DNA from 3 places in the Sporomusa aerivorans genome. Region 2 is predicted to be linked to each of the others. Evidence: riboswitches for the same ligand, from Rfam matches in the RefSeq annotation. Region 2 holds a riboswitch; each other region holds the start of a gene.

Region 1 (12,427 bases), 720 kb from region 2:
ATAAAGGCTATGCGCGAACTAGCGCAATAACCACAAGTTATTAAGGCAGGGTATACGAAATGAATGAAAAATGGACTATCGGTGAAGTAGCAAAACTTTTCGATGTATCGACAGATACATTGCGGTATTATGAAAAGAGCGGTATACTTTCAGCGCAGAAAAATAGTGAGAACGGATATAGGTATTACTCTTATGATGAAGTGGTAGTCCTCATGGATATACTATTCTTTCGCAATATGGAACTGTCTGTTAAAGATATTAAAAAAATTATAACGGAAATGGATATTGGCGACATTAAGAATGTACTTTATCAGAATCAAAGGATAGTCGAGAATAGGATACAAGAATTAACTAAGCTAAAGAATATGATTACCCAGGCTGCTTATCAATATAAGCTGTGTGAAGAACGGTTAGGCGAATTTCTTATTGTTTCTGCACCGGTCTTTAAATTTAAGCTGATTGGCACGCAAGCAGAAGACCTGATTACTCTGATACGAAAATATAAAAAAGAGGATTGGATAGATGACCGTATACGCTATACCCTATTAGTCCCGCAGGCAGAACTTATGGGTAGTCCCAATTTTAGTTCAGCGCAAGTGGGGATTAGCATTGATGAAGAAAATCTGTATTTACTGGATGGCGCGGAGCAACAGGAGCTTTCTTCCTTACAGGGGATGAATTATTTATATACAATCGCGGGAACAAACTACTCAGAACAAGAGAATGATGTACTGAACAAAGCTTTGGATTATCTAAAAAAACAAGGTAGACAAGTAAACGGTCCCCTGATTGGAAGATATATGGCAAGTTCTCATAAAGATGGTCTTGATTACTACGAAGTTTGGATTGCAACTAATCCTTGACATTGGAGTTGCTCCAAGGTTTATCATCTCATAAGGGGTGATAAACATGAATGGAAACGTACTGGGAACAGAAAGTATTATTTCATTATTTTTAAAATACAGTATTCCTGCGATTGCAGGGATGTTATTTCTAGGCCTAAACACCATTGTAGACGGTTTTTTTGTCGGTAATTATATTGGGGTTAATGCGTTAGCAAGTGTCAACATTGCTATGCCTTTTTTCAGCGTAATGATTGCAGTTGGTGTAATCATCGGTATTGGCGCACAAAGTTTCATAGGGCGGAAGTTAGGTGAAGGAGATATAAAAGAGGCGGGAGACGCCTTTAAAACATCTCTTTTCTCAGTAGGTGCCATATCGCTTATACTCTCGGTAATTGCCGTTGGTTTTACTGAACAGATGGCTGTTTTCCTGGGTGCCAATAAACAACTGTTGGTACTGGTAACAACGTATATTAGCTGGACAGGTATATTCCTGCCATTTTTAGGAATCATGTTTGTTTTGGACTATGTGTTAAAAATCCTGGGGAAGCCTGTATATTCCATGCAGATTCTAGTGGTCGCCGTTATAAGTCATATGATGCTTAACTACTTGTTGATTGCACGGCTCGGACTGGGGATTAAAGGGGCTGCGTTGACTGCAGGATTAGGTTATAGTATTGCTTTTGTTATGGCGGTACTTCCTTTTATAACGGGCAAAACAACTTTAAAATTGTCTGAAGGCAGTTTTAAAAAAACGCTGGCATGCAAGATTATCTATAATGGTTCATCGGAAGGCCTAGCCGAGATCGGCACAGGTGTTACGGCATTCTTATTTAATATTACGCTTATGCGTTATGTAGGCGAAGTCGGCGTAGCTGCCTTCACAGCTATTAGCTATTTGTCTTTTATCGGGAATAATATTCTGATAGGATTATCAGATGGCGTTGGCGCCATTATTAGTTATAATTATGGCAGTGGCAAAATGGAGCGGGTGAAAAAAGTATTGCAGCTTGCTGGTTTCTCAGCCTTCGTTATCGGTGTAGGACTTTTCATAGCTATTTCTGCCTTTGCCAGAGAAATAATCGTGATATTTTTAGATGTGCATAATGATACTGTTCTTGACTTTGCTGAATACGGCGCCAAACTATATGCTTCAGCCTTTATAGTAAATGGATTGAATATCGTTGCATCAGGTTATTTTACTGCTATTTGCAAACCACAAAGCGCGGTCTTGATTGCATTGAGCAAAGGCATAGTTTGGATAGGGGCGGGTATTGTCATATTACCGGAATTATTCGGTATAAGAGGCATATGGCTAACTGTACCTGTTGCTGAGATGCTAACATTACTATTATCTGCAGCATTGCTGTATAACCATTATAAGTACCAAAGTCGGCGGGTTCCCCCCCAATTTGAACAGTGAAATTATGAGGCGTGAAGTTGGCGCAAACTGCATATGAATTACGATAAAAACAGGGAACCATAATTCAGGGTAGAATTATGGTTCCCTGTTTGCTAATACCAACCAGTTCCTTAGCGGTATCGGAAAACAGTGTCCCTGTCCCCCTGTTTCCACAGGGGGATTATTCCGGCATGCGATCGAGAATATAGGGAACAACCTCGTCAGGTGAAATGTTCAATGCTGTCGCAAATTCTTCATTTAATTGCTTTTCAGCACTGTTCATAATACCTTCCTCTGTCTTGGTTAATTTTTTATTGACGGCGGATTTCGCTTTTTTATCTAAATATAGCGTCTTAATAATTTTTATCCATTCTTCGGTCTTGCCTGTTTTAAGCGCGGCCCGAAATTGCTCGCTGCGCTGTTTCTCATTGTCTACTAAAACGGGTTCTATCTCGGGCATCATGGCTATCAATGCTAAAATCTCATCTTTTGAAATGATTGGTCTCATCGCAGCATTGGAATTATTCACGGGAGTCTTAATGGTCACATTAGTGTTGTAAACAGGCTGTAACACATAGTATTCAGTTTCAGTTTCATTACTGCTGCTAAACTTATCTTTTATAATATCTGTAATCCGGCATACTCCCGTTGCGCCGTATACAACATGATCATTTATTTTGAACGTAATTAGACCCCCTTTGCGTTGAATATATTCAACATAGTGTGGCTTGTTTTCATAAGAAATATTTATCCGATGACTAAGCTTCAGATGGGGTTAAAACTCCACTTGAAGCTTAGTCTGCTTTATTGCGTGGGCAGTCCCGGATAGTCGCTGTGTAGGTCCTGAGTTTATCATTCGTAAAAAAAAATTTTGTACTTAACAGGTAAATCATTACATATATGGAATATTAATAATGTTTGCGTACAACAGGGATTTTTGGAGGTTTTACATAATGTAGCCATATAGTCAATAATATAAAGCAATCATACGAGGAGTGTCGTAATATGCGTAGATTAATTTATTTAGTAGTAGTCATTAACTTTTTGCTGATTTTCACGCCGGGACAGTATTGTTATGCAGCTGATTCCAAGCTTGAGCTGGATTGGGACTACCTGACTACAAGCAACAATGACCGCGATCTGGATACGGTATCGCTGCATATACTAGAGAAAATTTCTGAGAAAAAAAATAAGTCCATATACCGGGGGATTACAATCACTCGACCGATTGGAAACGTAACTCTTGAAAACCAGACACACTCTCAAGAAAGCTCCGCAGTCGGTATCGGACCAATATACATGATTCGCACTGAAAAACATTATTCTGGCAAGCTATTGGCAGCATTAGATATAAGCGGCGGAGTTATTTTATACGATAAACCATTTCCGGCAGGAGGAAGATATTATAATTTTATGTGGCGGGTCGGGCCTAAACTTATTTATAAATTCAATGACAGCTCTTCAGTAAATGTAGGATATACGCTAATGCATGTTTCTAACGGTTTTAGAACTCATAATCCCGGGTATGATACCCGCGGCGTTTCAGTGGGGTTTGTATCAAATTTTTAACCCGGTAGAAGTTGTGAGTCCCTGTGTTTCATTTCCCCAAGCCTGCGTTCTTAGAAATAGACCGGCAATCATCCATAATGATGATTGCCGGTTTGCGCTTTGGTAAATGACCATCAGTAATATGCGATTTATTCTTAGAAATTCCTGCACACAACCTTTACAGCGGAATTCTACTATATATAAGGGCATTGATCAATTTGCTGACTACGTGCAAAATCCTGCATCACAGTAATTCAACAGGATCTTTGTATTTAAACGGTAAATATAAGGTTAATAGGCCCTTAGTGTTACAGGACAGCGATAGGCTAACAGGAAGAATAACAGAACGATTTTATTAGCTTGAGGTAATATCATGGTCAAAAAATTTGCTAAATCCAAATTAGTAACGCCAAATCTGCCTCCCGAATTACCCTTGACGTATAAGAACGGGTTTCACGACGAAGACTGCCTGGAACTCAGCCTTATACAAGACTGTACATTAGAGGTTCAGACTGCTGAAAACGTTGCTATTAACCAGGTTTTATTTAAAAATGTTGTTTTTAATTCCGTTCATTGGCCCTCCGTCAACCTAACCGACACTATCTTTGAACAATGTGATCTCTCCAATGTGGATTTCAGTCAATGTTTTATGGACCGTGTCCGGTTAACCAACTGCAAGCTGGTTGGTATTGACCTGACCGAGGCATCTTTGAGAAATGTTGCTATTGATAACTGCAATGCCGCTTATTCCGTGCTGCGTTACACCAATTGTAAGAAAGTCAGCCTTCAAAACTCTTCTTTTACTGAGTCTGACTTTTACTCCGCCACATTAACTGACGTAAGCTTCTCACATTGCAATCTTGATAAAGTCCAATTTTCAGGCGTTAAACTTGCAGGAATCGATCTTAGCACCTGTCAGTTTTATCAGCTGGGCCTAACCACAGATAACCTTCGCGGTTGTATAATCGCTCCCGCACAGGCAATTGCTCTTGTTAATATATTTGGGGTGGTTATAAAGGAGTAGGAGATAGAACACACTTTCTATTAACTAAAGTAAAATTTTACTGCTAGAGGTGAGCCGGAGAACGGTATCGCTGATTGACTTTTGCCAATAAGTTTGCTATACTAGCAAAAAAAAATTGCATATTGGACGAAACAGGTGCCCGCAAGGGCTTAATAGGGAAGAACGGTGCAATACCGGCGCGGTCCCGCCACTGTAATGGGGAGCGAACCCAAAATATGCCACTGAGACGAAGCGTCTTGGGAAGGCTTGGGCGAGCGAAGAACCAGAGCCAGGAGAACTGCCTGCTTTGTGAATGCCTTTTACACCTACGAGTGATAGGGAGGGGTTTATTTGGTTTGTGCTTATAATGAGTAACGCCATTCTTTCTGATTGCCTGGGAAGAATGGCGTTTTTTGCTGCGGAATTATCTTAATGCGAGGAATGAAAAAGGGGATGCCAATGAGTACAAAGAGTAAAAAAAATAAAAAGAATATATTAGGAAAAATGATCTATTCAGTAATTATGCTGGGGATAAGCTGTTCTTCCATACCGGTATTTGCTGCGGAGGAAAGTGAATTTTCCCTTGAACAAGTAATTGTAACTGCACAGCGTTATGAGAAACGCGATGTAGATGTAGCGGCTTCTACCGAAATTTTAACTGAGAAGGACTTGCAAAATACTGGCGCCAGTAATTTATACGACGCGTTGAAGTTTTCGACCGGCATCGAAATGCAGCAATATGGTACGGCAGGTTCGTCCCTAGGCAACATGTACAGCAAAATTGTTATCAGAGGAGCCGCCGGCGGCACGCTGGTACTGCTGAACGGAGTGCCGCTTAATGTTCGCGCCACCTATGACTTAACCGATATTCCTGTTGAAAACGTCGAACGGGTAGAGATTGTCAGAGGCGGCGGCTCGGTTCTGTACGGCAGTGAGGCAACCGGCGGTGTCATCAACATCATTACCAAGAAAAAGCGCGATAATTATTTTAAGACCGGCTGGGGCAATTATGGACAGCAAGAGCATACCCTTGGTTTACAAGCCGGTAATTTGGGTATCGGCTATCAATATTCGGAATGGGGTACTCGTAAGAAGGTCGCTACTGATGGAACGAAGTGGGTCGGCCCCGAGAATAATAATCTAAGCCTAACTTATTCATTTAGTGATAAGTTAGACTTAGCGGTTAATCATATTGAATCAGAATATCGCTATATTACAAGCAAAGCGGATACAAAACAGAATGTTGACAGAAATAATATGCAGTTAACTTATCGGGATGATCATTTCCAAACAACGGCTTATTATGTAGACCGGACACGTGAAAAAGACGCATTAACTTTCTCGGGCAATAAACGTGCGGTTGATGAGGAAAAGAACAGAAACTACGGGCTTGATCTGCAAAAAGACTGGGGGTTAGACAGTGGTAAAGTCTTATTTGGCGGTTCCTTTAAGCGGGAGGAATATACCCCGTATAAGGAGTCAAAACAGACTAGAAACAACTTTTCCGCTTATACCCAGTATGAAAAGCAGGTCAGTGATCTGAATACGCTGATCTTAAGCGCGCGCGAGTCCTGGACAACCGGAGCGCCCGGTGATTATAACAACACCAACTTCAGCGGCCAGATGCAGTTTGTTCATAAGCTGGCTGAAGACGAGAATCTGTATGCCAGTGTGGGGCAATCTTATAAAATGCCGGATTTGCATCAGATGTACAAAACGGAGCCCGGCGCCGACTTGAAGCCGCAGACAGGCACACACTACGAACTGGGTTGGAAGAAAGATGCTGGCGACCATAAGTGGCGTGTTGCGTTGTTCCATTATGGTATTGACGACAATATCACGGCTACATATACGGGCACGCCCGGAGAATTTACCTATAAAAACGAAAATTTAAAAAATACCGGTGTCGAGCTGGAATGCACAATTAAAGCAGCAGGCAGTCCCTTTGGTTACAACTATGCCGTCAGCTACGGCAATCCCAAAACCGAATCCATCAATAAAGGCGTTTCATCCGGATGGCAGCGAGATTACTCACGCTGGCAGCTTAAAGGCGGCGTAACGTATCAGCAGGACAAGCTGAGCGCTGCCCTAAATGCTTCTTATATGGCAGAGCGGGTACTGAGCGGCATTGATACCAAACCGTATTTAGTTACAAATTTAAACGTAAATTATGCGATGACAAAGAACCAGAGTCTTTTCCTAACGGTGAACAACTTGCTTGACAGGGATGATATCTCCTACCGGTCGACTTCTAACGCTTACTATTTCACACCGGCCAACTACATGATGGGGTACAAAATGACATTTTAACAGGTGGCTTGTATTTGTCGACAGCTGTTCCTTTATTGCCTTTAAGCGGGTTGGATTAGCAAGTGCGGGCCTCCCTTGCTGTGTTAATCTGTGAGATACTGATGAAAGCGTTCAAAAAACTGCGGGCAGGCGCGGCAGGGATGCCCGGCGGAATAAGCCGGTATCAATCGGTTTTTAAAGCCGGGCATAATCCACTGTAATAATAGAGATCATCTTTCTGCGTAAATATCAGCCGGTAATATTGACAATAAGACAACTCCTTATCATAGTGGATGCACATTTCGCAGTCCTGAATCAGAACTCCCTGCTCCCTGGCCAGCCGCGCAATACGAAACTGGCCGCCTAGCAAAAAATTCAACCGGCTTATATTAAAAAGATCCGTATGCTTTGCAAGAACAGGATACTTTTGCTCAAGCAATAACTCAATATCACTTAAAACCAAATCGAGGACGGCATCAGGGTCCCAAAATGCCTGGGCATCAGTACCCTCGGCTAATTGATTTGTTGCCGCGATTTCCTCGTCCAATTCTTTTTTTGCCGAATTCCTCATCGTTCAATTCCTTATCATTTTTCTTTACAGACTATTTGTCTGCTGCCTTTTAATATACCAATAGACTGTTGAAAGTGCAATCCTGCGGCCTGCGCTTTATTTTACACCGGAAATATGGGATACCAATAAAGAACTGTCCGGCTTTATTAGTTAAAGACTGTCTGTGCATTGCAGGATAGTCGTTCTGGTTATTTAACCTTAACCAGACAAGCGAGGTTTGGAAGAAAAGGTGGATAGGGGTGCCGGGAGGCACTCTTATAACCTCAAGCTTAAGCAAAGAAATAACAGCGATATCCACAGGCTTACGTGTGATATCGCTGTTATTTTTGAAATAAAAAACCTGGGGTGCAGGGCGGGGAATAAGATCAATCCTCCTGGCTCTCTCCCTCTTCTCTTTTACGAGCTAGTCGGAGGATCTCGTTAACATTCCTATCTATTTCGCCGATTTGATTTTCCAATCTTTCCAGTCGTTTTTTAAATGCGCTAATGACATCACGAGTTTCTTCAGACACATTTGACACCTCCTGTTTTTACATAATATGTTTTATAATGTAGTAGAGTGACAAAAAAGTCGCCCACCGGGACGCGCCGGCAGGCGGCTATTGCTGTTTAGCCGACGACTAACCTTCAGATGGGGTTAAAACCCCACCCTGAAGGTTAGTCTGCTTTATTCTTTAGCATATGGCGGAAGATTATAGGTATATTGGATATATTATATTTCATTAAGAGATGAAAAGGAGAATCAATGTGGATTTGTTGATGATAATCTTACTATTACTTTTCAGCTTATTGCTTTCGAATATTGTGAGCCACTACATTCCGTCTATACCAGCAGCACTCATTCAAATAGCTATTGGTATAATCCTTGCATTGGTATTTGCGGGTAATCCATTTGAACTTGAAACGGAGTGGTTTTTGTTATTGTTTGTTGCTCCGTTATTATATAATGATGGCAGGCATTACCCGCGTGAAGAATTATGGAAAATGCGGGTACCTATTCTTAGCAATGCAATCATTCTTGTTATTCTTACAACAATCATGGGAGGCTGTTTTGTTCATTGGCTGATACCTGACATTCCGCTCGCTGCAGCATTCGCTTTGACAGCTATTTTATCGCCAACAGACCCTGTAGCGGTAAATGGGATTGCCAGACGCATTCGAATTCCGGAAAAGGTACTCTCACTTGTTAAAGGTGAATCTTTAATAAATGACGCTTCTGGTCTGGTTGCCTTTAATTATGCAGTAGCGGCGGTTATAACAAGTTATTTCTCGATACATGCAGCGATACTTGATTTCTCCTATAAATTTCTAGTTGGTGCGATTTCTGGTTTTATTAATGGTTTTCTTATTACCTGGCTACGATTTACTCTACGAAAGCAAGGAATTGTTGATGTAACTTTTCATTCACTGTTGCAGATTTTGACGCCATTCGTCATTTATATTATCACCGAGGAGTTTTTACATGCTTCAGGAATTATTGGAGTAGTTGTTGCCGGGATTGTTCATGCCTTGGTAAGAGAACGGACGGAAACCCTAATAGCTGAAGAGCAGGTATTGACAGAACATATATGGTCTATTGTATTATTTATCCTAAATGGAGTGGTATTTTTATTATTGGGGTTGAACATTCCTTCGTCAATGACTGAAGCAGTAGCTGATCCGAGTATAAATAATTGGATGCTTGTTGGGTATGTCTGTATAATTGGACTGGTTATTTTGGGTATTCGTTTAGGCTGGTCGTATATCTTCTTTTACCATTACCATTTCGATAAAGCAGGAAATGGGGCTAAATCAGACTTCAAAACCTATTTGATGATTAGTTTAACAGGTGTTCGCGGTGCTGTTACAATGGCCGGAGTCCTTTCAATACCATACTTTCTGGCAAGTGGAACTACATTCCCGCAACGTTCACTTATTCTTTTTATAGCAGCTGGCGTAATTCTTTTTACATTAGTTGCGGCGACAATATTTTTGCCTATTTTAAGTACTGGAAAGTCAGCAAAGGATGAAGCGGTAAATAAAACGGATACTAGTGCAGCCAAACGGAAAATTATTCTGGAAGCTATTAATAGGATTCATGCGGAAATGAATGATGAGAATAAATCTGTAGTCTATGAATTAATGGACGAATATAAAACCATGATTAAGCGCATTCAACGTGAAGCGGATTTAGACGATACCGATGATTGTCAGCATGAAATAAAAGCAATACGGTTACTAGCGTTAAAAAAAGAAAGAGAATATATCAACGGCATGATGGAGCGGCATGAGATTAGTGAAGCTGTTTTCGATATAGTTGAGAAATTTCTTGACCGCCGGGAAGAAGCTCTCTCTACTAGCGCGTCTTCTGGACTATTATATCTGATTGGGAGAATAACAAGAAATTGGAATCGGTACAAGGGATATTCGGGGAGAGATGATAGAAAATCTGAATCTGCTAAATTACGTTTAAGTAAGAATATCCACTTAAAGGCTTTGCAGTCTGCATATCATTTTCTGGAGGAATATGAAAAAAAGCATGAACGAGCCAATCTTGTTCATGTTGTTATAATGGATTATAAAAGAATGATTGACCGGTTAAAAACACCGGCTGAAAGACATAACGGCAAGGCAGAGGAACAAAAAGAAGAAATGCATATAAAAGTAATGGACATAGAGCGGTCAGAGATTCGCAGGATGTTTGAGTCCGGAGAAATAACCAGGGAGCAAGCCAAGGAATTGAGAAGATTTGTCAACAATATCGAAAGTGTTACTTTGTACGAATATATGGAATAATGAAGGTATTGTCTTACTATTGCTTGAAACAATTTATAAACGTATGTGGACTTCGCAGAGTTAAAATCCGAATGTGTATTTAATAAGTGGAAGGATGATAATTATGGCTACAAGAAGAACAATTCGTAAGATTGTAACCGGTTCAACTCAAATGGATGGAGCAGGAGTAAAGCTTGTGAGGGTTATTGGGCGCGCTGATGTTCAGGAGTTTGATCCGTTTTTAATGCTGGATGCTTTTGACTCCCTCAATCCCGACGACTATATCAAGGGTTTCCCGTGGCACCCGCACCGGGGAATTGAAACCGTGACATATTTGATTTCTGGCAATATTGAGCATAGTGACAGCTTAGGGAATAAGGGGAGCATTCATGCTGGCTGCTGCCAGTGGATGACAGCTGGCAGCGGTATCTTGCACCAGGAAATGCCGCAAGCCTCAGAGCGGATGTTAGGGGTTCAGCTCTGGCTGAATCTTCCCCGTATAAATAAGATGACACAGCCGCAATATCGCGACATTGCGGCGACTATGATACCGAAAGTACGGGAAAATGGCGCTACTGTTGGTGTTATAGCCGGTAGCTACGGAAAAACGTTAGGAGCGACATCGGGTGATTATGTAAAAGCTTTGTTCTTGGATGTCATGGTAGAACCAGGATGCGAGTGGCAAATCCCAACAGATAAAAATGCCACGTTGTTTATTTACATGGTCGAAGGAGCCGCATGGTTTGATGCTGACAAGCAAACTATGATTGAAAGCCACAAGGCGGTACTCTTTGAAGCTGGAGAGCAGCTTGCTGTTTGGGCAACAAAACAGGGTGCCCGGTTTTTATTGTTTTCCGGTCAACCGCTCAGGGAGCCTATAGCCTGGGGCGGCCCGATTGTTATGAACACACGAGAGGAATTGCAGCAGGCCTTTCAGGAAATTGACGACGGGGTTTTCATAAAAAAATAACGATTCATTTATTGTAAATAGACATTGGCCGAATTTATTGGCTAATGTCTTTTTATATTAATTAAATGCCCCTAACATCGCCCTTTAAGGAAGGGGAGCATTGAGAGAATTAAGTAGTTTGCTGGACCATGATGAAGGTAAGAAAATTTATCCATTGATATTACCTCCATTTTACCGCTATAATATAAGCTAAGCCTCAATATATCCTTTGAAGGAGTGATAGGATGAGACTACAATTGACTATTGGCACGATTATAATTACCTTACTGCTTAGCGTGGGCATCAATTACAAGACAGCCATAGATCAAAAGCAAGCAGGCGAAGCTAGAGTAGCACAAATAGCGACCGAGGCCCAAGTCAATCAGCAAGAGGTTGATGAGATGCGAAAAGATATAGCAATTCTAAGGCGTGAACTGGCGGCCCAGCGTGAAGTTTACCCAACTAGCCGTGGCGGGCAGCGGGTGGCTCGCTACATAGACGGCGCCCAGGTGACTTGGTATAACGACAAAGGCAAAACAGCATCAGGCACAACTGCTACCTCAGGCAGGACTGTAGCCGTTGACCCGGAAGTGGTTCCGCTAGGGTCGGAAGTCGAGATTGTTATGCCTGACGGCAGAGTATTCAGGCGCATAGCGGAAGATACCGGAGGGGCGGTCAAAGGGAAGGTGTTTGACGTTCATATCGACGCTTCAGACGAAGAACTATATGAGCTGGGGCGTACCCATGGGGTGAGAGTATTTGTTCTTGGTAGGTAGCGATGGATTTAAGAGTACATACCGAAATAACGTTAACGGCGCCATATATACCGAGTGTGGCCTTAGAATGAAGTCTGGGATTGGTGATGAGACAACGTTTTAATAAGACTATGACTATTTCGAATCACTTTTACTTTGCCGGTATACTCGCCTATATGAAAGGCTTCCTTTCGTAATATCTCGATCTAACATACTTTGTTTTGGACCAGCATGCTTATGCTGGTTTTTTATTTATCTTGCTATTGGTTTACTGTGCAATCCCCGTTGAAATCAGGACAGCTAACAAAGAATTT
Region 2 (6,807 bases):
GGGCTTGAATCTCCGGGGGACAGGCCGGTAAATCCGCAGCCTGTGGCTGATGGCGAAATTTTACCGGCGGCTGAGCCAGTCAGCCAGCCTGATTCCTATGGGCAACATCCCCTGGTTGTACAGTTGGACTATTTAAAGGTCGATCAGGCTAAGCCCCTGCTTAGCGCAGTGGTGCCTGAAGACCAGATTAAAACCGACCCGCTGCGAAATACCCTGGTGATCATGAGTAGCCCGGATGTGTATGACCAGATTCACTATTTGCTGACCAAGATCGACACACCGCCCAAGCAGGTCATGTTCGAAGTGCAGGTTATTGAGCTTAACCGCGATGATTCGACCAACCTCGGTGTCGACTGGGGAGCCTCGACTAAACTGCCGTCTGCGCCGGTAAGTGACGACCTGCCATACCGGATTGGCACGGGGAAATACGGCGTTAATCTCCAGGGGGTTGTCAACCGCCTGATTGAAAATAAAAAAGGCCGGCTGCTGGCCAGTCCGCGGGTCGCGACTCTGGACGGCGTAACGGCGAAAATCCTGATCGGCGACAAGCTGGCTGTGGAGAGCTCCCAGCCTACGACCGGCAGTATTCCCATCATCTCGGTAGTTTACGTGGATGTCGGCATTAAGCTGGAGGTAACGCCGGCGGTAAATAAAGACGGATACATTACTACCCGGATTCAGCCGGAAGTAAGCAACAAGACCGACACCACGAAGAACGGCAATCCCAATATCCGGACCCGGCAGGCCGATGCCACCCTCAGGGTTAAAAGCGGTGTGACCATTGTGCTGGGCGGTCTGATTCAGCGACAGGAAACCCGGGACACCTTCAAAGTACCCATACTGGGGCAGCTGCCGCTTGTGGGGGGGCTGTTTCACTCCACTTCCAAGCAGATCACCGAGACCGAGCTGGTCATCATGCTGACACCCAAGATAATTGAGTAAATATATACTCAGGAGGTATATAAATCATGAGCAAATTATTGCGGGCAGTTTCACTGGCGTTGCTGCTTTTAACCACCCCCATGCTGGCGGCCGGCCAGGCTGCCACTGCCGTACCGCCGGTTTCCGGCGTGGTCCTAATGCCGCCAAACGTTCAGTTATTTGGTCATGTCAGTCTTATAAATTGTTATGCTCTTTCCAATAGCTGCTATGCGGTGGTGGAACTCCGTGATACTCCCGGCAAAAGCGTAGTGGTCAGAACGGCCGAAACAAGGCTGCAAAGCCTGCTGGAAACCGCTTTGGCCACAGGCAACCTGATTGCTTTTGTGGGACAGGGGGTTCTTGTCCAGTCGCCGCCCAGGGGCGGGACCTGGAATCTGGAGGTTTATGCGATTGACGAAGTAACGCTATACAACCGGAAGTAAAGTTTCCGTTTTGCAACTGTAAAGGAGAAGCAAATGAAAAGAAGCATAAGCTGTCTGGTGCTCTTGTATATATGCCTGTTGTACCCGCTGCCGGCGGCGGCCGCCCAGCCGGTCGACATGGCCGCCCGGTGGGCGCCGGTCATCTGCCAGACAGATGGCAGCGACGGCCTGGCCGCACCGCAGAATATATTTACTTTGATCAACTATGACCGCGACTGGCGGCTTAATAACAACTGGTATAACCTGCTGTTCTACCCGTTGGACCAGGCTATGTACTACTCGGTCGTGGAAAGTGACACCCATTATTTTATCGGCTATTATCAATACTATCCCAGACATGCCGGCGGCGGGCATGAGCATGACCTGACCGGCGTGCTGGCCGCCGTAAGCAAAACGCCTGACGGCGCCGGGCGGCTGGACATGCTGGTAACCTACAGCAATCACCAGTGGCAGAAATGGTCCGGTTCCCGGGTCCGGCTGGAAGGCAGACATCCGGTAGTGAAAATCCGGACCGCAAGCCATGAGATTACCGCCCTCGGCAAGAGCCGCCGGGCCTTGCCGGCGACTGCCCTGTATGCGGCGGCCGGAGGCGGGCCTGCCGGCTACCGCCTGGTTCCCTTAACGCAGTTGTGGGAGCAGCGCCAGGATATCGGTTCGGGGCGGGTATTTGCCCGCTGGGGATATTTCGACAGCTTTAACGCTATCAAGGTAACCGCGCCCTGGCTTTGGGAATACCACCGGCTCAACTGGCTGGCGACCCCGGGCGAACTCATACAGTATTTCCGGGGCAGACCGGTAAAAGCGTGCCAATATCTTAGCAATCCGTACCAAGCCGGTAGATAAACGAAGAACCGGCTGAGAGAAAAATATAGCCGGACAACTGAATATTGCCAGGTACAGGTGCCCTTAGGGGCTTAATAGGGAAGTTCGGTTAAAAGCCGGCGCGGTCCCGCCACTGTAATGAGGAGCACCCCCATATGATGCCACTGAGACAAATGTCTTGGGAAGGTTTGGGGGAGTGATGAGCCAAAGCCAGGAGAACTGCCTGTACAACGATCACCGTTGACCTGCGAGCGATAGGTAGGGGATTATTGACCATTCCGGATCATAGGATTGTGGCAGTATGTTTACTGTCATAAGTTCCGGGCAGATGGATTTCTCCTATAGTCAGCATGCAGCCGCTTGGCGGGTTGACTAGAGGAGAAATCCATTTTTCATTTGTAAGACAGTTTTAAGTACAGGTGCCCTAATAAGGGTTTAATAGAGAAGACCGGTGAAAAACCGGCGCGGTCCCGCCACTGTAACACGGAGCCGGTCCTGATACGCCACTGGAAGACAAACATTCCGGGAAGGCCGGGCCGGTGATGAACTGGAGTCAGGAGAACTGCCTGTAGGACAATCTTCGTTGACCTGCGAGCGACAGGGAGAGGATTAGCGAGTCAGTGACGAGAGGAGGGTAAGGGAGAAAGCAGGTTGATTCAGCTAGTATCTTCAGAAATTACTGAGGTTTCTAAGGTGGAAGAGGAGAGGTCAAGGAATGAAACAACGAAGACTACAAAAAAAAGCTTTGGCGATGAGTATCGCCTGTACACTGGCTTTAAGCCTGTCGCCGGCTTACGGCGGTATCGGCTATGCGGCCGGGACCGGCAGCGAAGCGTCGCAGGCAACAGAGGAAACTGCGGCGACCGACGCCGGCGCAACGCCGGACTACAGCCTGGAGGCCATCACTGTCGAAGCCAAGCGCCCGAATTGGGAGTCCAAGCTGTCCCCGGGCACGGTGACAGTTATCCGGCCTGATGATTACAAGGGCGAGCAGAAAACCCTGCCCGAATTGCTGCAGGACGTGCCTGGCGTCCATGTCCGCTATGTGTCAGGCAAGGGCCAGTATACCACCGTCAGCGTCCGGGGCAGCACGGCGGCCCAGGTGGGCGTGTTTGTGGATGGCGTGCTCACTAACTTGGGCGGGGATGCGGCTGTCGATATCTCGACAATTCCCATCAACAATGTCGAGCGGATCGAAGTCTACCGCGGCTATATTCCGGCTAGGTTTGGCGGCACCTATATGGGCGGCGTCATCAACATCGTTACCAAGAAGCCGGACAAAGCCAACATCTCGGCCCAAATCGGCAAAAGCTCCTGGGGCGGCACCACCGCCGGCCTGGAGATCACCCAGCCTTTAGGGAGCGGCAGCCTGCTGATCGGCATTAACCGTGATGAGAGCGACGGGGATTTCCGGTATGAGAATCCTTACTCTAAAGAAGTCTATGCAAGAGATATGCCGGGGTTGCAAGCAGAATTGAACCTTGCAATTGATTTTATCAATTTCAATCTTGAGGGTTATATCGGAACTAATCCCAATTTTTCTACTGCAGAGGACATTTATGCGGCATTCGATAATCCGGCTAAATACAATCAGTACTTAAATGCTGCGCTTGATAATTATTATAAATCTTGGGGTTTTTCAACCAAAGAAGCTATGATAAGCGCTCGTGGTTGGACCGAACAAAAATATAATGATGTGGTAAAGCAAGCACTGGATGATGAAAGAAGTATGTTTGACAGTGGGACCGCAGATGTACGAAAACGAATGTCCGAGCTTTCCAACGACAACACCCGCTGGCGGAAGAATAACGACTACAAAAACACTGACGCTATTATCAAATGGCAGGACGACCACTGGCTGGTCAAGGGCAGCTGGAAGAAAATTGACCGCGGGATGCCCCGAAAAGTAGATGTGGATCCAGCATTAAGCACAATAGTGGATCTGCCAGACCAATTCGAGCGGAAGCGGCAGGAACTGACCACCAAGGAGCTGATGGTAGGCCGGCGGGATATGACCGGCAATCTGGAATGGGGCTGGCAGCTTAACTATCTTGACCAGGATAAGCGTTACCGCAATCCGGACTATCAGAAGTTTGGCAAAATGCCTGCAGTATTTGAAGAATGGAGCGCTTACGACTCCCGGCGGCTGGGCGGAGCCATTGACGGCACCTATAAGGCCGGTGACAACCATCTGCTCGAGTTCCTGGCCAACTGGTCGAGGGAGAAAATGGATGTTAACGGCAGCCGGATGGACAAATATGACTTTGAACCCAGTCTTACCAATCGCGAGCGGTTTCGGACCTATTATGAACATACGCTGTTCAATCTCCAATTGCAGGATACCATTACCCTCAACCAGGCCGCCGACCTCTGGCTGACTCCCAGTATTCGCTACAATTATTCCAAGGTCATGGGCAGGGCGCTGGGAAAATCCGATTTAAATAAATGGGTCGATCAGGAGGATTCCCAGGTCAATGACAAGGTCACCTGGCAGGTGGCACTGAAAAAGCAGGTGGACGATCATCTGACCCTGCGCTCTACCTACGGCACCTACTACCGGCTGCTCAACCTGTATGAGATTGCCGGCGACGGCGCCGGCATTCTGCCCCGGCCTAATGCTTATAACGACCCCAGGTATGCCGGTCAAAGCATATTCCCGGTACCCGAGGAAGGGACCCAGTGGGACTTGGCGGCCATCTGGGACGGCAGGCTGCTGGGCGCCAATTCCTCCAAGGTGCAATTGACCTACTTTGGCCGCGATTCCAAGAATATGCTCCAGCTCTACCGCTTCGGCTATAATTATTGGTCTTATACCAATGCGCGCAAGGGGCAGGCCAACGGTGTGGAATTACAGACTGATTTCAACTGGGACAAATGGGATATGAGCCTGGCAGGCACCTACCTGCATACCAAGCAGCAGACCAAGTATAATGCGCCTAACTCCGCAACCGGCGAGATTTATTTCAATTATCCGCAGTTTTATACGCCGGAATGGGAAGGCTCGGCGCGGCTGACCTACCGCCCGGACAACCGGTTGGCTATTTTCGGCGAAGTAAAATATATTGATGAGATGGTTACCGGTATAGGTGAAAATGATAAGCCCTATGGGCAAACCTCCCTGACAACCGTTGGTCTGGGAGCAAAATATAACATTAATAAAGACTGCCAAATCATCGCCGGCGTAAATGACCTTTTTGACAAAGGGCCGGAGATGAGGATTACGCGAGACTATGATGCTAACAGTGCTATCGGTACTAGCAGTTTGCTCGAATATCCGCTGCAAGGCCGTACCTATTATATGACCCTGCAGTACAGATATTAAATGACGGCAAGCAGTAAGGGAGGTGAGGCCACACACGGCAGGTGACTCCAGTCTGGCAGTAAAGGAGGTGACATCAGGCAAGAACTGATGGTGATTCTGGGTTTTCCCACAGAAAACATTAGAAAAGTGAGGTTATGAGTAATGAAGATGAAATTCCATTTTCTTAAGCGCGTTATCGCGACAGCCCTGACACTGAGCGTGCTTGGCAGCTCAGCCGCGCTGGCCGCTACGGAAAACTTATTCGGCTACACGGTGGTTGATTCCAGCTATTCACAAGGTCTGGCCGGCGCCATCAGCGGCGAGCGGACAGGCAATCCAACCACCTTTACGTCCAGCAGCAAGGTCACCGGTTTAAACAGCGACCCGGCACTGTTCAACTACTTCCAGGGTACGGAGAGCCGCCTGGTGCTGCGCCAGTATAATGTGAGCGCTCCGGCAACTTTGATAGCAAATAAAATCATTGACCCGGTTGCTTCCACATGGACGTCTCTGGCAACGCCAACCTGGAGTAACGTACGCAACCTGCACGCGGTGGCTACCAAAGGAAAATGGCTGTATGCCACCGGTTATGATTTGGCAAAGATTGCTGTTGTGAACATGGATAGTAGCTATACACAAACACCATATAACTACCAATTCCCGACAACCTGGAGTATTCCCACATCAGACGTACCAGCCGGTGCCTCGGTCCATGGTGAAGGCTTAACGGTTGTCGACAACAATTTATATGCGCTGTTTACCGTCAATCCGAGCGGCGGCTATTCGGTGTATTCCGACAGTATTGTTGTGAAGTTCGACATTAACGTCTCTACGGGTGCTTTGAGTTATGCCGGCTATTTGAAAGTCGGCAAAAACGCCTTCACTCTTGACCATTTTAACAACAAGCTGTATGTCTGCGCCCTGGGCGGCATGCAGAACGCCGGCAGCGCCAATGCCGACACCCGTCTGGATATCATCGACCTGGCTACCTTCACCAGTACTCCCGTTGCCAAGACAGCTTCCATGGGCGGCGATTTCCGCGACATTACCATCGTTGACGCCAACACTGCCTATGTATTCCTGGGCAACTATGATACATCTTTTGCCAACATGGTGGGCGGCGTGTACCGCACCAGCGTGGCCAATCTCAATTCGCCTGCAGCCTGGACCAAAGTCAGTGACGTGAACTCGGCCGGCTATCTCTGGGGCATCTATGCCGACAGCAACCGGTTCTGGTTTGTCAAAGGCAATCAGATTGACATCTTCCCCGGCCTGCCCACCAGTACCAGCGATGCAGCTACTAAATCCTTCACCGCCAGC
Region 3 (12,427 bases), 100 kb from region 2:
ATATCACCTGCCCGCCAATTCATCCCTGAGGAAGAATCCGATGAAGTTGTCCTGCCTGACAGCATCAGCCATTATATGGCCAATATATCCAACCTGGGCATTATCTGTCTGGACAAAAACAACACAGTTGTTTTTTGCAACCCGTATGCCGAGAAAATGCGGCAATTACCGGCGGGCGAGCTGTTTGGCAAGAATTTTTTGGAAAACTACCCGCAGCACCGGCGGACCATCTTAGAAGAAAAGCTGTCGCAGTTAAAAACAGGTGAAAAAACAGAATGGTACCGCCTGATGGGAAGGGGCGGAAAATTCATTGAAAATCGGTATTCCCGGGTAACCGATGCAGCGGGAAAATATATCGGTACTGTGCTTGTTACCATTGATGTGACTGAGCGTGAGCGGGTTAACCGTATGCTGAACATGGCTTTGGAGCGTCAGTCAGCCTTGTATCAGGCGGCTCAAATTATTGCATCCGCATTTAATATTGCGGAGGTAATAAAAGGTATTCTGAAAATAGTCATCCAAAGCATGGCAGTCAGGCAGGCCGCTATATGCCTGCTTGAGGAGCCGGGTAACGATATTGCCGCTGTATATCCGGAAAGCAGCAGGGAGAATTGTTTGGCTGATTGCCGCTGGGCAGTGCCGGTTTTACGCAATTCGCTAAAGACTTTGGCTACGCGTGAGGGCGGCAATATAATTAAATATCACATCCCCCTGGTATTCAGGGAGACACTGCTGGGAGTTCTCTATATGGAAAAGGTCTGTCAGGGTGAGGATTATACGGAACGGTTGCAACTGCTGGAAGCGCTGGCAAGCCAGACGGCGGTTGCTGTCCACAATGCCCGGCTGCATGAGGAAGTACAGTATTTGGCGGAGTATGACAAACTGACAGGGCTCTTTAACCGGCATTCCTTTGACAAGCAATTTTCCGGTTACTGTCTGCAGGCTGATCTGAAAAAGCTGCCGCTGACTTTATTAATGATTGATATTAACGGGCTAAAAGCGGTAAACGACCGTCTGGGGCACGTGGCAGGCGACCTGTTGATCAGAGAGACCGCGCACATAATTACTAAAAGCATCCGTGCCGACGATTGCGCTTTTCGCTATGGCGGAGATGAAATTGTAGTTATCATTCCCGGCATTTTGCTGGAGCAGTCCCGGATCATCATCAAACGCATACAGCACAGTGTAAGCCGCTGGCGGTATAAAGATGAAAGCGGCGAACTGAGCTTAAGTGTAAGCATCGGCGCAGCCGACAACAGTGAAGTTAGTTCAAGCGGCCTGGTGCAGACGGCGGATGCCCGTATGTACGAAAACAAACGCAGGCATTATCAGGTGATGGAGGCCTGATAACTTGAAAGAATATTCAGCTATTGACAACAAGTAATAGTCCATGCTATTATTAATACATAATTTCATATCAGAGTTAGGTGCCCTACGGGGCTTAATAGGGAAGTCCGGTTAAAAGCCGGCGCGGTCCCGCCACTGTAACGGGGAGCAAGCTTAAGATATGCCACTGAGATGTGCCATCTTGGGAAGGTTTAAGCAAGCTATGATCCGAAGCCAGGAGAACTGCCTATCTGACAATCACCGTTTGTTACCCACGAGGTATGGGGAGGGGATTACAGTAAGCACTCTCGTAGTGCGTCTGGCTAATTCACTCCTGGTCCAAAACCAGGAGTTTTTATTTAGCATGCTGTTTATTACTCTCAACTATAACGGTTGAGAGTTTTAATATTAATGCCATTTTCTCAAAACGCTCCTTTCAATTTATGCCGTTAGGCACGGGTCATTTGACCCTATTTTTTTTTATATACCTGGTAACGTGATCAGGGTGGCAAAACCCAGAGAGGAGCACGCTGCGCCTGTATCTAAAATTGTTTTCAAGTATTGACAAGCGTTCCCAGATAACATATAGTTATATCATAATCGAATCATGGAGATAGGTGCCCTTGCGGCTTAATAGGGAAGTCCGGTTAAAGACCGGCGCGGTCCCGCCACTGTAACGGGGAGCAAGCTTAAGATATACCACTGGGACGGTCGTCTTGGGAAGGTTTAAGCAAGCTATGATCCGGAGTCAGGAGAACTGCCTGTCTGACAATCACCGTTTGTTACCCACGAGGTATGGGGAGGGGATTACAGTAGGCGCTTTTACAGGCGCATTCGCTAATTCGCTCCTGGTTTCTGACCAGGAGTTTTGTATTTAGTCAACTGTTTAAACTCCCAACTGCAGACGGTTGGGAGTTTTGATTTTTAGGCAATCTGCGGCGGTTTTTGCCAAATGTAAGTACTGTTGGCACAGGTCGATCCTGCCATGGGAGTTTCTGCTGCTATGGAATGTATACCGGGACCTGGGAAATTCGCTATGAGCCCATGAGCAACCTTTTCAACAACAGAACATCAGGATTACTAAAAACAAAGGAGTTGTTTTTTGCATGAAAAATCTTTATTCACTCATTACCGGCATCTTGCTGCTGGCCGTATTCGGTTGTGTAAGCCTGCTGCCCTCGCCGGCGGCCGCTGCACCGGCCAACGCCGGTAAAAAGGCCATCCTGGTTGTAAGTTTTGGCACTACTTTTCCTGAAACTATGAAAACAACGATTGAGGCAACGGAAAATAAAATCAGGGCAGAGTTCCCGGATTATGAAGTTCGCCGTGCGTTCAGCTCCCGTATCATCATCAAAAGGCTGGCTGAACGGGACGGTATAAAAGTTGACACGGAAAAACAGGCGCTTGACCGTCTGAAAGCCGAAGGCTATACCGAAGTAATTGTCCAGCCTATGCAAATAACTCCCGGCGAAGAGTATGAACTGATTGCCGGTGTGGTGAAACATGCACAGGCAGCCAAGGATTTTGAAAAAATTGCCATTGGCCGGCCGGTACTTTACTATATGGGACAAGAAGGACAAAACGATGATTATCTGGCGGCCGTTAAAGCGGTAGCTACCCAATTCCCGGCATTGAAAAAGAATGAAGCCGTTATGCTGATGGGACACGGCGGTCCGCATCCGGCAACCGCTGCCTATGGTGTGCTGCAGGCTAAACTGAATGATGCCGGTTATAAGAATGCGTATGTATTCACGGTAGAGGGCTATCCGACTTTCGAAGGCGCCATTGAAAAGCTTAAAGCCGATAAAGTCAAAAAAGTTACCCTGATGCCGTTTATGCTGGTGGCCGGCGATCATGCCAACAATGATATGGCCGGTGATGAAAAAGACTCCTTCAAGAGCCAGCTTATTGCCGCCGGTTTCAAAGTGGATACCTATATCCATGGTTTAGGTGAAAATGCCGCCATTCAGGATATCTATGTTGAGCATGTTAAAGATGCCATTGCCGACCTGAATAGCCCTGTAGCCAAGAAACATTAATTCTAATACCTGACAACTGAATAACCAAGAGTTAGGTGCCCTACGGGCTTAATAGGGAAGTCCGGTTAAAAGCCGGCGCGGTCCCGCCACTGTAATGGGGAGCCAGTCCATGAGATGCCACTGGGATGAGAAGTCCTGGGAAGGTTTGGATGCGCTATGAACCAGAGTCAGGAGAACTGCCTAATTTACAGTCACCGTTTTTAACCCACGAGGTATGGGGAGGGGATTAAGCTTATTTCGTTATAAGTATAACCATATGCGGCGAGTGTAACGTTGTATCTGGTGATGCATAGTGGGACTAAAAAACATCTCCTTTTAAATAAGGAGATGTTTTTTTCTTAATGTATTAGAGTTTATCCTGTGACTAACCCGCTCTAAGACTCCCCCTTCTGTAAGCGGGAGTAAGAGCGGATAAGTCCCGGGATAAGGGTAACTAACCTTCAGATGGGGCTAAAACCCCACCTGAAGCTAAGTTTACTTTATAAGTGTATTTGTTCGTAATGACATTAACGGCCGCGACAGCGTTTCGATAATACCCTTATTTGCTGTGAACTGAGAACTAGTAATATTTACTGCAAAGGAGAAAAGAAGTTTGACCATCAGCAAAGCACTGACCGGGTTAATGACAGTGTTGCTTGTGTTCTTCATAACGGTTGCCGGTCAGGCCCGTGATGGTGTGGCTTTTTCCTGCCAAATTCCGTATTACTTCGGAAAAGTCAGGGATTCTGTCACTCCCGGTACACAAACGGCAGCATTGTTCAGTATTGAAAATCGTACTCCCAGCGGGAAAAAGGCATTAATAACAATTGACCTGCCGCCAGGCTTTAGTCCCGCCGGTTCCCTGGGGGAATGGGAAATACACAGACAGGGCGGGAATTACCGGCTGACCAGGCAAGCTACACTGGCAGGCGGTTATGATCAATGGTATGACCTACTGCCTTTGGAGGTCGCAGACGGACTGCCGGCAGGTGTGTATACAGCCACTGCCAGCGTTGGCGGTGAAACAAAGCAAGTGCCGGTAGCTGTGAATGCCGGTCAGGGTGAGGCTCTTAAACCGGTTGCCATAACCGGACTTGTGCTGCCTTTGGACAGAAACGGAAAAACAGATGAACGCATGGGCCGCAATGTCTTAGTACTCAGGGACCGCCAGTGGGACTACTACAAGAATGTACTGACAGGCAAAGGTGCGTCAAATCAGGAAATCGAGGCCATCCACCCGGTGACTCATCTGGGAGTGGATATTGCCAACCCGTCCGGTGTGCAGAAACTGGTTGTGGTAAGTGTCAGCCTGCTGGACGCCGCCAGCCGTTTACCGGTCCAAGGTCTGTTTACCCCTGGTGCGACCAGCGAGGATGTCAATGGCGGAGCAATGGACCGGCAAAAGAACTTTCTGGAAGCCTTTACGGCCCTAGACGGGGATGTCAGTCAACGGCTGCAGATTCCGGTGTACGCCGACGAGCGCGATTTAACGGATGGGGAGTATATTCTTAGGACCGAGGTAAGTGACGGGGTGGCGCCGCCTTTAATCTGGGAAGAAAAGCTTACAATTGTCAAAAAAGACAGCAGGGCGCTGCTGGTAGTCAGCCTGGCGGTAATGACGGTTGCGCTGGGGGCGGTGATGGCGCTGCGCCGTTGCCGGCAGGTACTCACTGTGCTGAAAACGCGCTGGCTGGTAACCATCGCTTTGTTTGGCGCGGCGGCATTTGCGGTTGTCAATGTGCCTTCTACCTTGCTAAATGACTTCTTCCATATTCTGTTGGGGCCGTTCGGCTTTATCATCACCGGTTTATTCAGCGGTGTATTTCTGTATATGATGGTGGTGGCGCTGGTAATCTTAATTCCCCGTCCGGGTGTGGTGGCGCTGATGACGGTTGTTCGCATGCTTTTGGGGATGTTGGCTTTCGGGCAGATTTCTCCCATTAGTTTGTTGTCATACGGCTTGCAAGCCTTTTGGCTGGAATTTTTGATTTACAGCAGCGGACTGTACGGCTGGCTGCAGAACCGCCAGGAACACAATCTGTCTTGGAGTAAGATTGCACTGTTGGCAGCTAGCTGCGGTGTGGCCGACACTATTGCAACCTATGCAGCGCTGCAGGCTATGGCGGTTTTATACCGGATGTATTATGCCGCCTGGTACATTGCTTTGGTATTGGCTCTCAATGGTTTTATCTATACTGCCGTCGGCGCAGTCTGCGGTAGCTTCCTCGGCAGCCGGCTGGCCAAAGTGGGGGGAGACTGAAGATGGATTATATTGTAGAACTACGTGATGTCTCGTTTACCTACCGGCATCGCGATACACCCAGTGTGAAAAATGTCAGTCTCAAGATTAAGGCAGGCGAATTTCTGCTGCTGACAGGGGCGACAGGCTGTGGAAAAAGTACTTTGCTGAAGATGCTCAACGGGCTGATTCCCCAGGAAAGCGGGGGCAGGCTTACCGGTGAAGTTTTTGTGGGTGGCTGCTCTACTCAGAATATAGCCGTGTCCGCGATGAGCCGCACGGTTGGGCTGGTTTTTCAGAATCCGGAGGATCAAATTTTTTCAACCACGGTATATGATGAAGTTGCTTTTGTACTTGAAAACATGGGGATGACAGCAGCCGGGGCTGAGCCACTGGTTAAGGAAGCGCTAAAACTGGTTGGTCTGGCCGATAAGGCGGAGGCGAGTGTTCACGCTTTATCAGGCGGGCAGAAGCAGCGACTGGCTGTGGCGGCCGTACTGGCGGCCAAACCGCAGGTGCTGGCGCTGGACGAACCTATCAGCCAGCTGGATCCGCAAGGAGCTTTGGAACTATTGGCGGTGCTTAAGCAGCTTAACAGCGAACAGGGAATTACCATAATTTTAGTCGAGCATCGCCTCCACGAGGTGTTGCCTCTGTGCCACCGGGTGGCTGTTATGGAGGACGGACAGCTCCACTGGCAGGGCAGTTGTGCGGAAGCGTACGCCTGCCAGGACCTGTTTGCGGAACTTGGCCTCAGGCTGCCGCAGCCAGTGACAATTTGCCACAAATTAGGGGTTGCGGTGCAATCGGCCGAAGTCAGTCATGTGGTAGCGGCTATCCGGCAATGTTATACCGTTCCCATATATGAGCCGGCAACGGCGGCAGGCCCGCCGCTCAGGCCGACAGATGAGCCGGCGGTAACGGTCCGGCAATTATCCTTTGCCTATGACAATTCCAGGGATCTGGTGCTGAATAATCTTGCGCTAACTATTGCAAGAGGACAGTTTGTTGCGCTTATGGGTAATAACGGCGCCGGCAAATCGACCTTATTGCACCTGATCGGCGGGTTGCTCAGGCCGGTCACGGGCGAAATCCGGGTCCTGGGGCAAAAGCTTGCCGCTATCTCACCGTCGGTCGGCATGGTATTGCAAAATCCCGATTTTATGCTTTTTAACAGTACGGTACGGGAGGAGATCAGTTTTAGTCTGCGTCAGCAGCAAGCGGATGACGGGAACTGGCCGGAAATTTGTCAATTCTTTGCCGGTAAACTTGGTCTGGCAGGCCTGGAGGCTGATTTCCCGCTGGCACTGAGCCGCGGACAGCGTCTCAGGGTAGCCATTGCCGCTGTCTTGACTTCTCAGCCGCAGGTTTTGCTGCTGGACGAGCCGACAACCGGTCAGGATATCGGGCACATTGAGGATATCGTCCTGCTCCTTAGGGAATACACCCGGCAAGGCGGCAGCATTGTTTTTTGCACCCATGACACCGAGGTGGCAGCCCGGTTTGCCGACCGTGTGATTGTTATGCGTCAGGGGCGGATTATAGCCGACGACGTGCCGGCGATGGTCTTTCAGGATCAGACTATGTTGGCATCGGCCGGCCTGAAACCGCCGGCGGCGCTGCTTACAGCCCGGGCTTTATACGGCGGTGCGGCGCTGACTGTAGAGGAGGTGGTGGCGTATGTACGATCGGCAGGTGTGGGAAGCTACTCCCGGGAAGACTTTGCTTCATAGACTGGATACCCGCTCCAAAATAGTGATTCTGCTTTTGCTGGCAGCCATGGTTTTGTTGGTGGACAGTCCCCGTCTCCTGTTTCTCCTGTTTTGTCTGTCGCTTTGCCTGCACGGAGTCGCCCGCTCCTCGCCGGCCAGGTGGCGGGTACTGATGGTGTTTGTACTCTTGGGTATCTGGGGCTCGATGACAAGCCAGGCGCTGTTTTACGCCCGGGAGCCGCGGACCGTTATCGCCTGCCTGCTGCCACCGGCAACCCCTGTTATTGGCGCGCTGACCGGCGGGGTGTACATTTACCGGGAGGGTCTGGAGTATGGCGCTGTTCAGGCGCTGCGTTCCGGTACTATGCTGACTTTGGGACTCTTGCTTAACTGGACAAGCGATCCGCGGCACATGCTGCGCAGTCTGCTGTCCTGGCATTTGCCGTATGAACTGGGCTTCATGCTGATAACCGGACTTAGATTCCTGCCGGTGATTTTTCAGGAGACAGTCATTGTACTGACCGCCCAGCGTCTCAGAGGCTTCAATCCGCTGCGGGCGCTTTCACCCCGGCGTTTGATTCAAACTGCTTTTCAGACCTTGTTTCCTATTTTGGCGCGAACGCAGCGGCGGGCCGCTACCTTGGCCGCATCGGTGGAAAGCCGCGGTTTTGGCCGGGAAGTGCCAGCAGTGCCCCTGGCTCCCTGGCCTGGTCCGGAGCGGTTGTTCTGTTACAGCCTGCTGCTTATCGTCCTTGGCGTCATTGTATTGAAATTGATTGATGCGCTGCAGTATAACGGCCTGTTATATGTGTCGTCCTGGCGGGCATTGTATGATGTTATGAAAGAGTGGCTGTAAAGATAATGCAAAAGTTTTTTACAACAGGACTTGCCATATTGTTTATAAGTACTCTGGGTCTTTTGGCCGTGCAAATTTTTGGCATACAGAGCAGCCAGGTGAGTTTTTCCCGTCAGCAAAACGGCACGCAAACAGGCGCTTATGTTAAGGTGCTGGAAGCCGGGCTGGGTCAAACTGAGGTATTTAACTACCAGCGTATGGGCTTTAATAAAGGTTTTATCCGGTTTTCCCCTGACGGCAGATTCTTGGCTGCCGGTTCAGAAGCTGGCGAGGTGCTGCTGTATGATACCCGGGGCAGCCTTATCTGGCGCAATACGGTCGGCTTAGGCAAGCTCTCCGCCCTTGAATTTACCCCGGATGGCCGGGCAGTACTTGTTGGCGATACCAGCCAACAGGGGTGTTTATTCAGTCTAGACGTAACGGACGGCAAGGAATTGTGGCGGCAAGCCAGTGTTAATGAACTGGGCGTAGATATCAGGGAAAAAACATTTCCCGGAATGGTAGCTATCCGGACAGATTCCGCCGGTATGATTTACGCTGTGGCGCAGCGGTATATAAAACATCCTGACGGGCGTAACCAGTATGTCGGGCGGATTTACAAGTATACGCACGACGGCAGGAAAGCAGGCGCATTCCCCAGTGATCAAAATCTGGACTGCTGGGTAAGCTGGCTTGGCGTGGATGATGACGGCGGGAGAGTGGTTTTTTCCACAGCAAATTTTGATATGGCTAAATATACCTATGACCAGAATGTGTATTGCCTGGACGGGACGCTCCAGACCGTGCTGTGGAGCCGTTATCTGGATGCCATCCAGCCGTACCCGAATGTTACCATGCGTACAGGCCTTGAAATTAGCGGCAATGGCGGGTATGTGGCCGGTATTGCCAGTGACGGGCGGTGTTTTCTGTTCGACGGTGAGCAGGGAGAGGAGTTGTGGCGGCGCAGCATTACCCAGCCGCAGAAGATTGCCGGTGTCTATATTAACTCCACCGGCAATTTCAGTCAGATTGTAGGTGAATATGCTATATTTACGACAGGCAATACATATAACCGCGCCAACTGGCAGCTGCCAACCCCGGTGGAAAACCCCAATTCCAACAGTTTGTTTGTGTTTGATTTGCAGGGCAATCTGGTAAATAACTATAAAATCGGCGGGATGATTGAGCAAATTTCTACCGGTAAACATCAGGCTGCTTTGGCCGGCGGCCGGAATGTCCGCTCCAAGGACCCGTCCGTACATGGGTTGTATATTGTTGCCATACCGGAAGCCCGTCTGGTGGATTATGCCGCTACCACCGGCCCGTGTGTTGCTGCGGCTATCAGCGCTGACGGACGGTATGCCGCCGGGATCGAAGCCCCAATCCAACTGGACGACGGGCAGATTATCGGCGAGTATAAACTCATTCTTCTGGCTAAGCAAAACCGGCAGTAGCCGCTGCTATGAAATCCTATAAAGATTTTTCCCCAGGCGGGCAGTGAGCAACGCTTCGACGCTTGTGCTAAAACTACGCTTTTACTCACTGGCCGCCAGTAATCTTTATCCGACGGCTAACCCGCCTCTTAACTCCCACTTCTCCAAGTGGGAGTTATACCCCTACAGGCACAGGCGAGCAGCTAAATCCCGGATAAGAGCGACTGACCTTCAGATAGGGCTAAAAACCACCTGAAGCTAAGTCTGCTTTATTGGATACTATATAGACCGGCCGATGCGCCGCCTGCGAAATTAAAGTTACGGAGATGAAGCTATGGAATTAAGAGCACAGGCAAAGGTATTGTTGCTGCGGCTCCTGCTGGTAACTTTTCTTGGACTGTCACTGACTTTAGCCGCCGGCTGCAGCGGCGCCGGCAGTAATGCACCCCAGCCGGCAGGGACTGCCGGTGCTTACGAAATTGTGGACGATACCGGGACAGTGCTGAAACTTCAGCATAAGCCACAGAAGATTGCCTCGCTGTCTATTAGCACCGATGAAATTCTCATGGCCCTGGTAGCGCCGGAGCGTATTGCCGCTTTTAGCTATTTAGTTGATGACAGCGGTATTTCCAATATTGCCGACCAGGCCAAAGCGGTACCTGGCCGGATTAAGGCCAACGCCGAAGTCGTTATTGCCCTCCAGCCGGATCTGGTGATTATTCCGGACTGGCAGCCGGTGACCTTAATCCAGACCCTCCGGGAGGCAGGCGTTGCTGTGTATGTATATAAAGCGCCCGCAAATCTGGTTGAGGTCAAACAATCGATTGCAGCCATAGCCCGCGTGGTCGGGGAAGAAGCGGCCGGCGGCCGGGTCATTGAGAACATGGATAAAGAACTGGCGGGAATTGGTGAGATTGTAAAGCAGATACCGGCGGAAAAGCGGCAAGTGGCGATACGGTCTAACCTGATGGGGGACAATGGCGGTAAAGGCAGCACTTTTGAAGATATTTGCCGTTATGCCGGGGTTGAGGACGGAGCGGCTATGATTGGGCTGACTATGAACGAGGTTATGTCCAAGGAGCAAATAGTCAGAATTAATCCCGATGTTATTTTCTTGCCGTTATGGGATTACAGCGGTAAGAACGATCTGAAGAAATTTGGCGAGGATATGCAAAATGATCCGGCGCTGCAGCCGGTAAAAGCCATTCAAAACAGACGGCTGGTTGCTGTTCCCGACAGCCATTTATCCTGTAACTCGCAGTATATTGTCGAGGCTGTGCGGGATGTAGCCCGTGCCGCGTATCCGGAATATTTCAAAGACAAATAAGTTGGCAGTGTAAGCATGGGAGGAGAGACAGACCATGGGGAACATCCTGTTTTTGTCCAACATTGACCGTCAGTGCGTCATGCTGGAAAATGCCAGGCGGCAATTAAGCGCCGAAGGTCATTTAAAGGAAGCAGGCGGCATTATTTATTTGCAGGACAACCTTGTCTGGAATAGGGAGTGGCAAAAGCAATTTGCCGACAGCCGGCTGGTGTTGTTTTCCTGGATGGGCATGGGGCGCGATACGCTGTTTCTTAGAGAGGCCACGGAATTTTTGCGGAAGAATAAGCTTGCTCATGTTATGCTGGCTACGGAAATCCAGCCGGAAGATACGTTTGGCGGCGTAACGCCCGAAGAGCGAAATAAGATGCGCAGATATCTGGCATACAGCGGCATCAGAAACTACCGTAATTTTTGGCTATGGCTAAATAGCAGGTATTGCCGGCAGACGTGCCAGTATGAAGAGCCGCAGCAATTATTATGGAACGGCATCTTTCATCCCCGGGCCGGTAAGGTTTTTACCGATGTGGCCGAATACCGGCGGCTGTTTTGTAAACCGGACCAGGCAACTGTCGGCCTTATTTTTCCGCGGGATGAATGGATTTGGTCCGATTTGACCTATCAAACAGAGTTAATTGAGGCAATTGAGGCCCAGGGCCTTAATGTTATTGCGGCGTTTAGTCATTGGGCGCGTAATAACGAACTGAACGCTGCCGGGGTGGATGATACCGTAAGCGCCTTCTTCTTCCAGCAGGGTTTGCCGGTTATTGACGTCTTAATTAACACCTTCAAGTTTTCGCTGACCGTAGGAAAACCGGTGGATGGCCGCTTCCTGCAAAACCTGGGCGTGCCTGTGCTGCAGGCTTATGTGATGCTCAGATCACGCGAGGATTGGCGCTGCAGTCCGGAAGGCCTTTCGCCCATGGAAATTACCTGCAACATTGCCCTGCCTGAGTTTGACGGCGTTATTCATGCCGTACCGGTTGCCGGCAAAGAGGTTAGTCCTGACGGAACGGTAAAATACCGGACGCTGCCCGGGCGGATTCAACGGGTTGCCGCGAAAGCGGCTAAATGGGCGAAACTGCGGCGCAGGGCCAACAGTGAGAAAAAAATTGCCATTATCTTTCATAATTATCCGCCCACCAATGCCCATATCGGCAACGCGCAGGGCCTGGATTCACCGGCCAGCATCCGTCTGCTGCTGGAGCGGATGGCAGAGCGGGGCTATAAGGTGGCGGATATTCCGCCTGACAGCCGGGCATTCATGGATTCCCTGCTGGCGGCTGCCACCAACGACCGACGCTTTTTGTCCGAGTGTGTTCTTAAGCAGGCTCCGGGCAAGCTTTCGGCTGATCATTACCGTTTTTGGTTTGATGCTATTATGCCGTGGATTCAGGAGGAGCTTATCAGAGACTGGGGGCAACCGCCGGGTGAGGTTTTCCGGTATGAAAATGAACTGTTGGTTCCTGGTCTGCTAAACGGCAATATATTTCTTACCGTTCAGCCGCCGCGCGGTTTTGGCGAAGACGCCGCGAAAATA

The links. A riboswitch is a leader RNA that binds a small molecule or an ion and turns the genes downstream of it on or off. The one in region 2 is predicted to bind cobalamin.
Region 1: another riboswitch for cobalamin. It lies ahead of SATMO3_RS09015 (TonB-dependent receptor plug domain-containing protein); the one in region 2 lies ahead of SATMO3_RS05550 (TonB-dependent receptor).
Region 3: another riboswitch for cobalamin. It lies ahead of SATMO3_RS05210 (sirohydrochlorin cobaltochelatase); the one in region 2 lies ahead of SATMO3_RS05550 (TonB-dependent receptor).

What each region holds. Positions count from the first base shown of each region.
Region 1 is NZ_CP156926.1:1,974,017-1,986,443, forward strand. It holds gene SATMO3_RS08990 (MerR family transcriptional regulator) at 60-863, shown strand; gene SATMO3_RS08995 (MATE family efflux transporter) at 910-2,265, shown strand; gene SATMO3_RS09000 (CarD family transcriptional regulator) at 2,426-3,013, opposite strand; gene SATMO3_RS09005 (acyloxyacyl hydrolase) at 3,250-3,813, shown strand; gene SATMO3_RS09010 (pentapeptide repeat-containing protein) at 4,166-4,816, shown strand; cobalamin riboswitch at 4,933-5,116, shown strand; gene SATMO3_RS09015 (TonB-dependent receptor plug domain-containing protein) at 5,255-7,105, shown strand; gene SATMO3_RS09020 (hypothetical protein) at 7,269-7,655, opposite strand; gene SATMO3_RS09025 (hypothetical protein) at 8,021-8,167, opposite strand; gene SATMO3_RS09030 (Na+/H+ antiporter) at 8,403-10,430, shown strand; gene SATMO3_RS09035 (pirin family protein) at 10,534-11,379, shown strand; gene SATMO3_RS09040 (3D domain-containing protein) at 11,604-12,134, shown strand.
Region 2 is NZ_CP156926.1:1,260,358-1,267,164, forward strand. It holds gene SATMO3_RS05535 (type II secretion system protein GspD) at 1-942, shown strand, start outside; gene SATMO3_RS05540 (hypothetical protein) at 969-1,364, shown strand; gene SATMO3_RS05545 (hypothetical protein) at 1,398-2,207, shown strand; cobalamin riboswitch at 2,246-2,428, shown strand; cobalamin riboswitch at 2,587-2,771, shown strand; gene SATMO3_RS05550 (TonB-dependent receptor) at 2,902-5,508, shown strand; gene SATMO3_RS05555 (hypothetical protein) at 5,650-6,807, shown strand, end outside.
Region 3 is NZ_CP156926.1:1,155,733-1,168,159, forward strand. It holds gene SATMO3_RS05205 (diguanylate cyclase) at 1-1,347, shown strand, start outside; cobalamin riboswitch at 1,409-1,592, shown strand; cobalamin riboswitch at 1,925-2,106, shown strand; gene SATMO3_RS05210 (sirohydrochlorin cobaltochelatase) at 2,433-3,365, shown strand; cobalamin riboswitch at 3,382-3,564, shown strand; gene SATMO3_RS05215 (hypothetical protein) at 3,958-5,604, shown strand; gene SATMO3_RS05220 (ABC transporter ATP-binding protein) at 5,607-7,316, shown strand; gene SATMO3_RS05225 (energy-coupling factor transporter transmembrane protein EcfT) at 7,264-8,151, shown strand; gene SATMO3_RS05230 (PQQ-binding-like beta-propeller repeat protein) at 8,157-9,584, shown strand; gene SATMO3_RS05235 (ABC transporter substrate-binding protein) at 9,898-10,890, shown strand; gene cobN (cobaltochelatase subunit CobN) at 10,925-12,427, shown strand, end outside.